3 regions of the Syntrophomonas curvata genome follow, and region 2 is predicted to be linked to each of the others. Evidence: riboswitches for the same ligand, from Rfam matches in the RefSeq annotation. Region 2 holds a riboswitch; each other region holds the start of a gene.
What was found. Region 2 has a riboswitch for molybdenum cofactor ahead of ACU70B_RS08660 (aldehyde dehydrogenase family protein). Riboswitches for the same ligand answer to the same signal wherever they lie in the genome.
Positions count from the first base shown of each region.

Region 1 (4,258 bases), 1.2 Mb from region 2:
AAGTGGATATGGTATCTACAAAACGGGAAAAGCGGTCAAAGTTTAATAGAATATAAAGGGTTGGCCCCACGGTAAAAATAACCCCGGCCCAGCGGTGAACCAAAGAGGCGTTGGCCGGTCCTCCAAATATACTGGCTATACCGGCGATATCCCAGTAAAAACCTATTCCCGTAAGTCCAAGAACAATAAAGGCCAGCAGGTGAATCCAGTGCATGGTACGGGTTTGGGTATCATGCTTCAGTACATTTCCTTTAATTTCTTCGCTCATCACTATACCTCCCTTTTACGCTGCTTCATGGTTGTCTTCGCCCTGGTGACGCCCTTTAAGTTCTTCGATAAAGGTTGGGATATCTTTGCCATATTTAGTGTGGAGCAGGTGATGAGCTTTTTCGCTCAGGTATTTCTCCTCCCCGGGTGACAGGAATTCCCGGTAAATCTCGACTATCTCCGGATTTTGATGGGATTTGCGTAAGGCCATTTTTTCGTCCAGGGTATAAAGTCCCGCTGCCCGCTGGGCAATATAATCGTCACCGGCAGCAAAAGCATCAATACCTATCTTGGCGAAAACCCCGGATACTATGACGGCAACAGCCAGCATGCCGCTTCCTTTTAGGAACTGACGTCTGGTCATGCCCGTTTTTTCAATAAAGATATTCATAACAGGATCCCCCTTCCTTTAATAGGTATCACGCCTTATGGGCTGACCGCCGCCATTAATACATCCGCCGGGACAGTTCATCACTTCAATAAAGTGATACTTGCTGCGACCAGCCAATACATCTTCAATTATACGGTCAACGTGCTTGGTGCCAGTTACTATACATACGCTGACCGGCAGGGCCTTTCCTCCCAGGGCTTGGATCGGGACCTCTACCACTGCTTCTCTTACCGGTTTAAGCCCTCTTACTGCCTGGAAATCAACTTTACCCAGGGTTTCCCCGCTAAGTACTTCGTAGGCGGTACGCAGAGCCGCCTCCATAACTCCTCCGGTAACTCCGAATATGGTTGCTGCCCCGGTGGAGCTTCCTATAAATTGATCGGCGCGTTCATCATGAAGATTGACAAAATCTATACCTGCAGTCTTTATCATTTGCGCCAGTTCCCGGGTGGTCATTACGGCATCAACATCCTTGTAGCCGCTGGCAATGAATTCAGGACGGTCGCATTCATACTTTTTGGCGGTACAGGGCATGACCGAAACGGAATATATACTGCCGGGGTCAAGGTTTAGTTTCTCTGCCAAATAAGTCTTGGACACGGCTCCGAACATTTGCTGGGGAGATTTGGCAGTTGAAACATGGGGCAGGATTTGCGGGTATTTATCTTCGGCATACTTTACCCAGGCGGGGCAGCAGGAAGTAAACTGGGGGAGAGGTCCGGCATGTTCAAAACCGGGAACCCCCAGGGCGTTGAAGACCCGGTGGATGAGTTCAGTTCCTTCTTCGGTTATGGTCAGGTCAGCCGCAAATTCGGTGTCGTACACCTTATCAAAACCGAGTTTTCTTAAAGCGGCATACATTTTATGTTTGACATTGGTTCCTGGCGCCAGGCCGAATTCTTCACCCAGAGCTACCCTTACTGCCGGGGCTTCCTGAACTACTACGAATTGGTTGGGATTATCCAGAGCTTTTATTATCCGCTCATTGACCATGCTGAAATCGTCAATAGCGCCAAAGGGACAATTGATAAGGCATTGTCCGCAGTTTATGCATTTCCCAACTTCAATATGATGCTTTTCCCCCAATCTGCCCTGGATGGCGCCGGTAGGACAGATGGACGTACAATGATCACAGGCCTTGCATTTATCACTGACATGAATAACACCATTATTTAGCACTGCAGTACTCAATATTCTCCCTCCTTGTATAGAAGTTCACAGAAAACAAAAAATCCTTCACCTCCTTTGCATGAACCATCCGTCTGATTGACTTCTATCCTTCATGGATAGGTTCACTCCCGGTTTATATCCGGGAAAAAGAAAGTTTAGGAATTCTGCTCCTGCTGTCTGGTTTCCAGCAGCTTCGTTTTCACTTCGTGTGAACGACTATTATTAATGAATATTGTACCAATTAAAGATTACTTTGTCATTAGCGGATAAAAAAAGGCCCGCTTACAAAAGCAAGCGGGAGGAAAAAGATTGGGATTGTATGAAAAAGCCTTTTACAGCTTTTTGCCATATGTAAAAACAATGGTCGTATCCTCGTAAAAAAGGTACGACCAACCAGACCTAACAATATAGGCCTAAACTGAACTCCTTTTCACAATAGGGGAAGGCACAGGAGTTTCCCTCTGCACCCAGGCTCCAGAACCATAGCAAAACACCTTAGGTAGGGGAGCTCGGAGAACCTATTTATTTTGTTCAGCTTATCACATGGTCAGGGAAAAGGCAATAAAAAAATCCAACTTAGATATGGGCTTTTTCAATTATTTCTATAAAGTAGTCGAGCAGATAAGGGTCGAATTGTATACCGGCAAAGCGCCGAAGTTCCGAAATAGCATCATTTTTTTTCATGGCTTTGCGATAAGGGCGGTCGCTGGTCATGGCGTCATAGGCGTCGGCAATAGCCAGCATCCTGCTTTCCAGAGGAATTTCCTCTGCTTTCAGCCCCAGGGGATAACCGTTTCCATTCCACCATTCATGGTGTTTTAATATCCAATCGGCGATAGGCACCAGATCCGGGGCGGACAGGGCGATGCGGTGCCCGATTTCGGAATGGCGCTGCATTTCGAACACTTCTTCCTCGCTCAAAGGGCCGGGTTTAAAAAGAATATTATCGGAGATTCCTACCTTGCCGATATCATGAAATTCAGCTAATAAGCGCAGGTCGGCGATATGATGGCCGGGCAGCCCGATATATTCTCCCAAAGACGCTACCAGCCCCTGAATGCGTTCTGCATGCCCCTCGGTTAGAAAATCCCTGGCCTGAAGTGCTTTCATAAGCGTTTTGACAATAGCGCTCCGGGCACTCTGACGTCGGTGAAGTTTTTCCCGATACATGTTATTGTCAGCCGCTTGAAAAACTTCATTCATGCTTATGGAAGGCTCATTCCGGACAGCAAAGCCGATAGAAAGACTTAGGGGTATATCCGGGTTGTTATTGTTATAGCTTTCTACTGCGTCCCGAACTCTCTGACAGGCGGTCTCTACAATCAGTTCCGGACTGCGCAGCATGAGAACGGCAAATTCATCGCCTCCTACCCGGGCTACCACATCATCGCCCCGGAAGCATTTTTCAATCACCCGGGATACGGCAATCAATACCTTATCACCGGCATCATGCCCCAGGGTATCATTTACCAGCTTCAGACCATCCACATCACAGACTAAAAGACCGGTGGGGTAGAAGCGGCCGTTTTCTATCCGCCTAATCTCTTCTTCAAAGTAAGTGCGGTTATATAGTCCGGTAAGCCGGTCATGCAGGCTGAGATAACGAAGCTGCTCTTCGATATGTTTACGCTCGCTTATATCCCGGATAGACTCTATAGCCCCTACCCGGTTGCCGTCAGTGTCAAAGAGGGGAGAGGCTTTAACCCAAATGTAGGCGCCTTCTCCATCATATACGCCCGGAGAGAAGATTTCCGTATACAGGCTTTGCCCCTCGCGGCGGACTTCCTTGTAATGCTTGCCTATATCCTCGTCTGAAGCCGTAATCAAGTCCAGCAGCATAGGGCGGGGGTATCCGTAAAAAGGTATGGCGTAGCCATAATCACCCTGCCCGATTATGTCTTTTTTATTAAGACCGGTCATTTCCTCAGTAGCGCGGTTCCAGGCAATTACCCTGCGGTTCTGGTCAATGACAAAGGTAGCATCGGGAAGGAATTCGATTATATCAAGCAGCCGCTGGTTGGTAGCCCGAAGCTGATTCTCCATTAACTTCCGTTCGGCTATATCCCGGGCGATACCCTGTACCGCATACGGCTTGCCATCTTTATACAGGAGCCGGGGGCGAATCTCCAGAGGCACCCGTTGGCCGGACTTGGTGATAATGTCCAGCTCATAGGTGGGGATGCGCCCTTGAAAAATATCCTTTACAATTTGTTTGCCGGCAATATCCGCATGTTCCGGGGCGACCACATCCAGGAAACCTATCTGCAATGCTTCCTCACGGCTGTATCCGGTAATCTGTTCGGCATTTTTATTTATTGATGTAAACTTACCCTTTAAGTCATGTATGTAGATCAGATCATTGGCATTCTCGAAGAGATCCAAGAAGTGTTCCTGGCTTTCCCGCAGGGCTTCCTCGGTTAGCTTGCGCTG
Region 1 covers NZ_CM129641.1:790,064-794,321, forward strand. The annotation lists gene ACU70B_RS03350 (formate dehydrogenase subunit gamma) at 1-268, opposite strand, end outside; gene ACU70B_RS03355 (iron hydrogenase small subunit) at 284-658, opposite strand; gene ACU70B_RS03360 ([FeFe] hydrogenase, group A) at 677-1,849, opposite strand; molybdenum cofactor riboswitch at 2,236-2,355, opposite strand; gene ACU70B_RS03365 (PAS domain S-box protein) at 2,405-4,258, opposite strand, start outside.
Region 1: linked by a shared signal. The riboswitch ahead of ACU70B_RS03360 ([FeFe] hydrogenase, group A) and the one ahead of ACU70B_RS08660 (aldehyde dehydrogenase family protein) in region 2 are both predicted to bind molybdenum cofactor.

Region 2 (4,258 bases):
CATGGCAGGCGGTGCCCTGGCACAAGAGGATTACATATTTTCCTACCGGGGTTAAACGAAACTGGGTGTAGAAGGTAGCTACACCGTACACCCGGGCCGGTTTCAGGTTCATTTCCCGGGCTATATGGCGTAGTACGGTAAGCGGCAGGTACCCGTAGATGTCCTGCGCTTTTTGCAGGACGGTAACCAGACTGCCGGCCTGGTCACGGTATGTACCCAGCACGTCAGCTGATTTGCTCAAATCAACCGAATCATCGGTTATTGTATCCTGGAGCCGGTTTTTGTCGTGACAATTGCATAGCATATTTATGCTAACCCTCCCCTTTCCTCTTCAGTTGCGGGATAAGACCTGTTTATATAATCGATAGCGAAGGCAGGCTATCTACATTTTCAAGGTTACTACCAGTATCCTTGCTTATCGGCTGCAGGTCAATGTGAATAATATGTGCTGCTTCAGAAGCCTGGCATATTCTGACTCTGTCTCCTCTATCCAGGGTTGTTTTCACTTCCCCGTCGACGGCCAGGCAGGCGGGATGAGGGCTGATAATTTTGCAATTAATCTGCGCGTCTGCATTTACCACCACGGGAGGCAATAATTTTAACTGGGTACATATCGGGGTTATCAGCAGCGCAGGGAGGCTTGCATCTACTACCGGCCCCCCGGCTGATAGTGAATAGGCAGTAGATCCGGTTGGAGTAGCACATATTATTCCATCCCCCCGCAGGTGTTTCGCAGGGCTGTTGTTAATCCGTAATTCTATTTCCATCACCTGGGGGCTGATCACCTTGATTACCATGTCATTCAGCGCCGGTTCCATTAAGCGGACGTCCTTGCCTTTTTGAACGCTGACCGCAAGCATAGTTCTTGCTTCTACCTGGTATCGGCCTTTAATTAATAATTCAAGAGCCGGCCATAACTGTTCCGGTTCTATACTGCTCAAAAAGCCTACCCGGCCGAAATTTACCCCCAGAATGGGAATTTCCTTCCCGGCCAGCCAATGGGCGACTCTCAGTATGGTTCCATCTCCGCCCAGCACGATAGCCAAATCGGCATGCTTGATAGCTGCAGAAAGGGGTTTCTCTATGAGTTCCGATTTCACCCCATAGATCGCCAGACGCCGGTTCAACTCAACCGCCATGGCACGGGCTCGCATGTCGTCTTTACTTGCAATTATAACCTTCATTATATACAGCCCCTTAATTTTCCGCGTTGCCTGATTCAACCCGTTCAGGGGATTTATCCCGGCTGACTTAAGAAAAGCCAGCCGGGATGACCGGTTTTTTAGTACAGGCCTAGTTTAGCTTCACTGAGGCTTATGAAGATGTTCTTTTTCTGGCTGTAGTGTTCCAGCATCATCTTATGGGTTTCGCGGCCAATTCCGGATTTTTTGTATCCGCCAAAGGGAGCATGGGCCGGCAGGTTATTGTAGTTGTTTACCCACATACGGCCGGTTTGTACTGCTCGGGCTACCCGCAGGGCCCGGTTGATGTCTTTGGTCCAAACTGCACCGCCTAATCCATATTCGCTGTCATTGGCCATCTTGATGACTTCGTCTTCGTCTTTGAACTTGATTACGCATACTACCGGCCCGAATATTTCTTCCTGGGCCACTCTCATGTCGTTGGTAACGTCGGCCAGGATGGTAGGCATCATGAAGCAGCCTTTGTCCAGGCCATTGTCGTTTAATTTCTTTCCGCCGTAGGCCAGGCGGGCACCTTCTTTTTTACCGATTTCAACATAGTTAAGTATCTTTTGCAACTGGTCTTCGTTAACCTGACATCCCATCATGCTATCCTGTTCCCAGGGAAGGCCGACCTTGACTTTACTGAACAGTGAAATCATATCGGCAAGGAAGCGGTCGTAAATGTCTTCATGGACAAATACCCGGGAGCCGGCACAGCAAACCTGGCCCTGGTTAAAGAGGATGCCCATGGCTACGCCTTCAATGCCCTTGTCCCACGGGCAGTCGGGGAAATAGATGTTAGCTGATTTGCCGCCCAGTTCCAGGGTAGCCGGAATAAGCTTTTTGGCAGCCGCATCGGCAATTTGATAACCTACTTCGGTAGAGCCGGTAAAAGCCAGCTTGGTAAAGCCCTGATGCTCCAGCATATAATTGCCGGTGGTGGAGCCTCTACCGGTTACTACATTTACCACACCCGGAGGCAGGACTTGTTCCAGCAGTTTGGCAAATTCGAGGATGCTGAGGGAAGTGGTTGAGGACGGCTTGATTACTACACAGTCGCCTGCCGCCAGAGCCGGAGCTATTTTCCAGGCAGCCATCAGGAAGGGGAAGTTCCAGGGGATGATTTGTCCCACCACACCGATAGGTTCGCGCAGAATGATGCTCATATGGTCCTTGTCAATCATAACCGCTTCGCCCTCTTCGGTTCTGATGGCGCCGGCAAAGTAACGGAAGTGGTCAGATGCCAGAGGTACGTCTATGTTCAAGGTCTCCCGGATGGGTTTGCCATTATCCATGGTCTCTACCATAGCCAGTTTTTCTTTGTTCTCATCTATCAGGTCGGCAATTTTTAACAGGATTGTAGATTTTTCTTGCGGGCTGACATCCTTCCAGCCGGCAAATGCTTTCCAGGCCGCGTTTACCGCCATATCCACATCTTCCTTGCCGGCGTCTACGCAGGTGGCCAAGAATTCGCCATTGGCAGGGCAATAAGCCTTAAAGGTCTTACCTTCCGAACCGTCAATCCATTTTCCATCGATGAATAGTTTGTAGCTGTCATCCCATACTTTTTTCATCAATAATGCACCTCCAAATTCTCTAATCCTCTTTTGCTTTAATACAGATATTTACCCCGGTAATTATCCTGAATCTGATACCACCTCCTTGAGGACTTATTACTGAGGTTATAGGAACTGATTAATGAGGAAATAAAAAATGCTGCACCAGCGGAAAGGCGTAGTCCAGCATTATGAAAGAAGCTAAACCAGCGCAGGGCATAGTTCAGCTCCGGTTGGAAGGCGACTGACTAAAGAGTACAGTTCGCCATTATTGTTATAACTAATTCCCCTTTCCGCAACGGGAGGCTTATTCGTTTCCAAATAAACCTTAACGTCCTGTTATCCATAGCTTTTGCCTTAGGTCAACAGCCTCGGAGATATTTTTTCAAAGAACTTCTGCTACATTTTTGAAGCAATAAACGTGCCAACTTTTGGTTGCAGCACGTCAGAACCGGTACAAAGGTCGACCGGGCATGGAGGGAGTAAATTTTTCTTATAATTGACCGGGCATAAATATATGTAATGGTTTTGTAACCTCTTTGTTCGTCTTTTGTGTAATAGTGACATCATGATTACAACTTGGTTCAAATAAAAAACCCCGGCAACCAAACAGCCGGGGGATAAACAGGTAACGCTCTTCTTGTGATTTCTAATCTCCGCTTAGCAAATCGCCCAGTATGCGGCCTCCTATTCCGCCTACGCCGCGGGATTCGCCGGTATTGCTGATACCACTGGCGGCAATGATGCGGTCCGCCAGACGGGATAAGGGAAGGCTTTCCAGATAGACCAGGCCAGGACCGGTCAGGGTGGCCATAAACAATCCTTCGCCACCGAAGAGAGCGTTTTTGAATCCGCCGATAAACTGAATATCATAGTCGACGCTGGGGGCAAAAGCAGCCAGACAGCCGGTATCCACCCGAAGGACCTCTCCATGGGAAAGGTTCTTCTCGATTAGGGTGCCGCCGGCGTGGATGAAGGTCATGCCATCGCCTTCCAGTCTCTGCAGGATGAAGCCTTCACCTCCGAACAGGCCCGCACCGATACGTTTGGAAAAGGCTATTTCTATTTCCGTACCCCGGGCGGCACAGAGGAACGAGTCCTTTTGACATATAAAGCCGCCCCCCATTTTTTGCAAATCCAGGGGAATAACTTTACCCGGGTAGGGTGCGCCAAAAGCCACTTTTTGTTTGCGGTTGGCGTTATTTAAAAACGTAGTGATAAAAAAGCTCTCGCCGCTTATCATACGCTTAAATCCTCTGAACATTCCGCCCCCGGTTCCGGTTTGCATCTGAATACCCTGCTCCATGTACATCATGGCGCCAGCTTCAGCCCTGACCCCTTCACCGGGGTCCAATTCGATCTCCACGATCTGCATGTCATCCCCGAAGATTTGATAGTCGATTACATCGGCCATAGTGAACCTCCTTTGTTTTCTTAAAATTTTATCACAAGGAGTGGAGATTTTACTCGGAAGATTTTGCTATCGACCCTTGAATTACCTATTTATTCAAACTTGCG
Region 2 covers NZ_CM129641.1:1,943,479-1,947,736, forward strand. The annotation lists gene nuoE (NADH-quinone oxidoreductase subunit NuoE) at 1-304, opposite strand, end outside; gene ACU70B_RS08655 (NAD(+)/NADH kinase) at 354-1,184, opposite strand; gene ACU70B_RS08660 (aldehyde dehydrogenase family protein) at 1,283-2,758, opposite strand; molybdenum cofactor riboswitch at 3,011-3,129, opposite strand; gene ACU70B_RS08665 (TIGR00266 family protein) at 3,390-4,154, opposite strand; gene ACU70B_RS08670 (FAD-dependent oxidoreductase) at 4,240-4,258, opposite strand, start outside.

Region 3 (4,258 bases), 310 kb from region 2:
GTCTGCCCCAGGCTTTTTCAAATTTTTCCTTTATTTCAGGTACGGTTACATTCTGGTAGCCGGAGTAGACATTGGGCAGGGCTCCCTGGTCACAGGCTCCCTGAACGTTGTTCTGTCCGCGGATAGGACAAACGCCGACCCCGGGACGGCCCAGGTGCCCGGTCAGCATGGCCAGGTTGGCACAGCTCATAACATTACGGGTTCCGCAAATGTGTTCGGTTATTCCCAGGGTATAGAAAAGCATAGCCTTGTCGGTAGTGGCATAGAGGCGGGCAACAGCATACAGATCCTCAACGGAAATGCCGGTTATCTCAGCAACCTTTTCCGGAGGATAGTTTTCTGCTATAGCTTTCATTTCTTCATAGTTTTCGGTGCGTTCTTCTATAAATTTCTTGTCTTCCAGGCCTTCTTTGATAATGATATGCATGAGTCCGTTGAGAAGAGGAATATCGGTACCCGGATTCTGACGCAGCCAGTAGTCGGCTTCATCGACCAGGTCTATGTGGCGCGGGTCACAGACGACCAGTTTGCAGCCGTTGCGGGCTGCCTGTCGCATTTTGTAGCCAATAACCGGGTGAGCTTCCGTAGTATTGGTTCCTATAAGGAACATGAGCTCGGCGTCGGTGGAAATCTCATTGATGGAATTGGTCATAGCGCCGCTTCCGAATGTAGTGGCCAGACCGGCCACAGTCGGCGCGTGTCAGGTTCGGGCGCAGTGGTCGACGTTATTGTTGCCCATAACTGCGCGGGTAAATTTCTGAACCAGGTAGTTCTCTTCATTGGTACAGCGGGCAGAGCTCAGAGCGGCAAAAGAGCCCGATCCGTATTTTTCTTTAATCTCACCAAAACGTTTTGCTATCAGGTCGAAGGCTTCCTCCCAACCGGCTTCTTCAAATTGCCCGTTTTTCTTGATCAGCGGGGTGGTAAGCCTCTTTTCGTTATAAATGTAATCCCAGCCAAAACGGCCTTTTATACAGAGCCGGCGCTGGTTTACCGGGCTGTCCGGATTGGACAGAACGCCGATTACTTGGCCGTCTTTTACCGCCAGGTCAAAATTGCAGCCCGTTCCGCAGAAGGGGCAGGTGGTTCTGACCCGTTCGATCTCCCACCGACGGCCTTTGCCGGCCATACTCTTTTCCTGCAGGGCTCCGGTCGGACATACGGCCACACACTGTCCGCAGAAAACACAACTTTCGGAATCGATATAATCCACATCGCCGGCAGTAGTAGCCTTGCGCCGGAACCCGCGGTTAATATAACTCAGGTTATCGGCGCCGGTTAATTCTTCACAGGCCCGGACACAGGCGCCGCAAAGAATACATTTGTTGAGGTCACGGATAATAAAAGGATTGGAATCGTCTATGGCATAATCGTGCTTTTCTCCCTGGAAGGGACTTTCTTTGATCCCATACTTGTAGCAGTAGTCAGCCAGCTTGCAGTCGCCCAGTTTATCACAGGTCATGCAATCCAGGGGATGATTGGCCACCAGTAATTCCAGAATGGTGCGCCTGGCTTCCGCGATGTCCGGGGACTCCGTATGCACTACCATGCCTGGACTAACCGGGGTTACACAGGATGCCGGGAAAAGACGATTTCCTTCCACTTGTACTACGCAAAGGCGGCAGGCTCCCAGGGGTTTTAACTCCGGGTCATAGCAGAGCCGGGGGATTTCTATCCCTATCTGGTCGGCTGCCTGCATTATAGTAGTACCTTCCGCAACTTCAACCTCCTTTCCATCAATGATCACTTTGACCATTCCCACTCCGATCACTCCTTCCATAACTCTTGCTTGCTCTCAAGTCAGATAAAAAAACAAAAAAACCCCCGCCTAACCTGGAGGTTCAAATAATTGCACCGGATACAGCTAAAAGAAGTCCAGAAATAGCAATTATCTGGTCCTTATCAGGCGGTCTCGGGCTCCTTTCCAAAATCGGGAGGCGAACCTGTTTCCAGATTCACCCTATCGGCTTTACACCATGGCTTTACGGCTTTAGGCATACCAAGCTCGGAGCAATGTAAAACGGCAGGCCTTTCTTCAATCCCCCCTCCCTTAATCATTCGCCAGACAGAGAATTCCCCGCCCGGTTATTTATCCATATACACAGAAAACAGGTATCCGTACCGGCAAAAAGCACATACAGCTACCTGTTTTGATAAAAACAAATAGTTATATTGCAACTCCTTTCCACAATACGGGGAGGCACAGGCGTTTCCCTCTGCACCCAGGCCTTTTAGCCATAGTAAATCACCTTAGGTTAAAAAGCTCGGAGCAACTTGTTTGTATAAAAGACAGGCTAGTGACAAAAAAGTACGCTACACCCGTCCCACGATAGAACGTTTATCAGGTACTCCTTTCCACAGTACATGGAGGCACAAGGTGTTCCCCTCTACCCATAGGCCAAAGCCCCAGTCCGACAGCCCGGAGCTTGTCTCCTGACCGGAGCCGGGTCATAAAAGACAGGGTACTGGTAAAAAGCACACTACACCTCTCCAAATAAAACAGACGGATAATGTGCTCCCTTCCGCAAACGGGGAGGCGTTTCCCCCGGTACCCAGCCCAGTAACCCTGGCTGGCAAAATTTGGGCTAAAAGGCTCAGAGAAAGAAATCTTGATTTTTTGCAATATTTCTAAATTTATAGTAAATATTTGTAATTATTCTAGGAGAAGTCGGAATTTATGTCAAACCATTTAATGGTAAGTATAAAATTAATTTATACTCCGCATGATAAGAATTAGATATCAGAACGTTTAATGCATGAAATTTGGCCTATATGTTTTTACGATGGGTTTAATAAAGAAATTTTATATCGTTTTAATACGGTTATGAAGTTCAGGAGATTTACAACAGCTGGTTCTCCTGACCCTCTGCTTTCTGAATCATCCGTATCCTCGACGGACAACCGGTATCTGCACGTTGACCGCCTCCGATTCATGATAATCCTTACCAATTACTCTCATTACTTCCCGCCCTGCGGTGGAGCGTAACGTCAACCGGGTTGTTCGTTCTGTCCGCACATGCCCTCGCCGTTCAATATGATGTCCAGCATGTCCCCGGACACTTGATAATTAAAGATTTTTTGATAAAAATCCTGGGCTTCCTGCTTGATATTTATATCCGGAAAGCGTTCGGGATAAAGCAGATGCGCAGTCCACATTACGGCCAGCGGTGTTTCCACCCCCTCGGCATTACCCCAGCGGGATATGCCGCCGGGCATCTGATAAACCCTGCTTTCTTTTACCGCCTTTAAGGGGGACCACCGGAAACTGCCGCTGATATATTTTGCTGTCTCAGGTTCATTTACCAGGATCACATCCGGGTCCCACTGCAGTATCTGTTCCAGGCTGGCAGAATTCTTGCCTCCAAAATGCCGCAAAGGCTGATCCACCGATACATTTATGGCTCCAGCTGTCTGGGTCCAATCAGCTGCCAAAGTGTCCGGCCCATCCGTATCAGTGGCTTCGTCCGTTGCGCGGTAGACCCGCACCCGCTCTGCTTCAGGAATAGTTGCCGCCACTTTCCGGACCTTATAAATACAATTCTGATAGTAATCGTTATATAGCTTCCCCCGCTCTGCTGCCCCCAGAGCCTGAGCGATAACCGTAACAGCATGCTGCTGTTCCTCTATACCGGAGTAGTCCACCGCCAGGTAAGGAATATTGGATTTTTCCAGTTTTTTCGCTTCGGCCGGATCGGCTGCGGTACTGTTTTTAACCAATACCACATCCGGGTCGGCTTTAAGTAACTCTTCAATATCTATAGAGCCTTCTGCAACGGGTACCAGCGCCCGGCTTATGTCCGGATAGATTTCATTCAGCAATACATCTTGCTTCAGATCATCAGGTACGGCAACAATTTTGTCACCCTGGCCCAGCATAGCGGTCGCATACCCCGCAAAAGCATATAAACAGGCCACCCGTTCAACTTTAGCCGGGACTTGCACCCGGCGATCCAAGCAGTCGGTGACGGTAATAGTTTTCCCCCCACCGTCCTGGTTGGCCCGCCAGTAACGTAATCCCATAACCGCCAGCAGGATTATCAATAATATTAACATCAGCCGGAGATATTTTCTGTCAGTCACTGTTTTCCCCTCCTAATTATTGATTATTTCTTCGGCATACTTAATGGAGCCGCTTGGCTTGACAAGATGGAGGAATCCAGCGGGCAGGCAATCACCCTGATACTAACATTATATAAGATTAAAATGTTTTTTCCACTCAATCCGGCAGGCGCAGGCATACCAAGGCCGGAAGCACCCC
Region 3 covers NZ_CM129641.1:2,253,222-2,257,479, forward strand. The annotation lists gene fdhF (formate dehydrogenase subunit alpha) at 1-1,762, opposite strand, end outside; molybdenum cofactor riboswitch at 1,902-2,023, opposite strand; molybdenum cofactor riboswitch at 2,163-2,282, opposite strand; gene ACU70B_RS10155 (ABC transporter substrate-binding protein) at 2,989-4,080, opposite strand.
Region 3: linked by a shared signal. The riboswitch ahead of fdhF (formate dehydrogenase subunit alpha) and the one ahead of ACU70B_RS08660 (aldehyde dehydrogenase family protein) in region 2 are both predicted to bind molybdenum cofactor.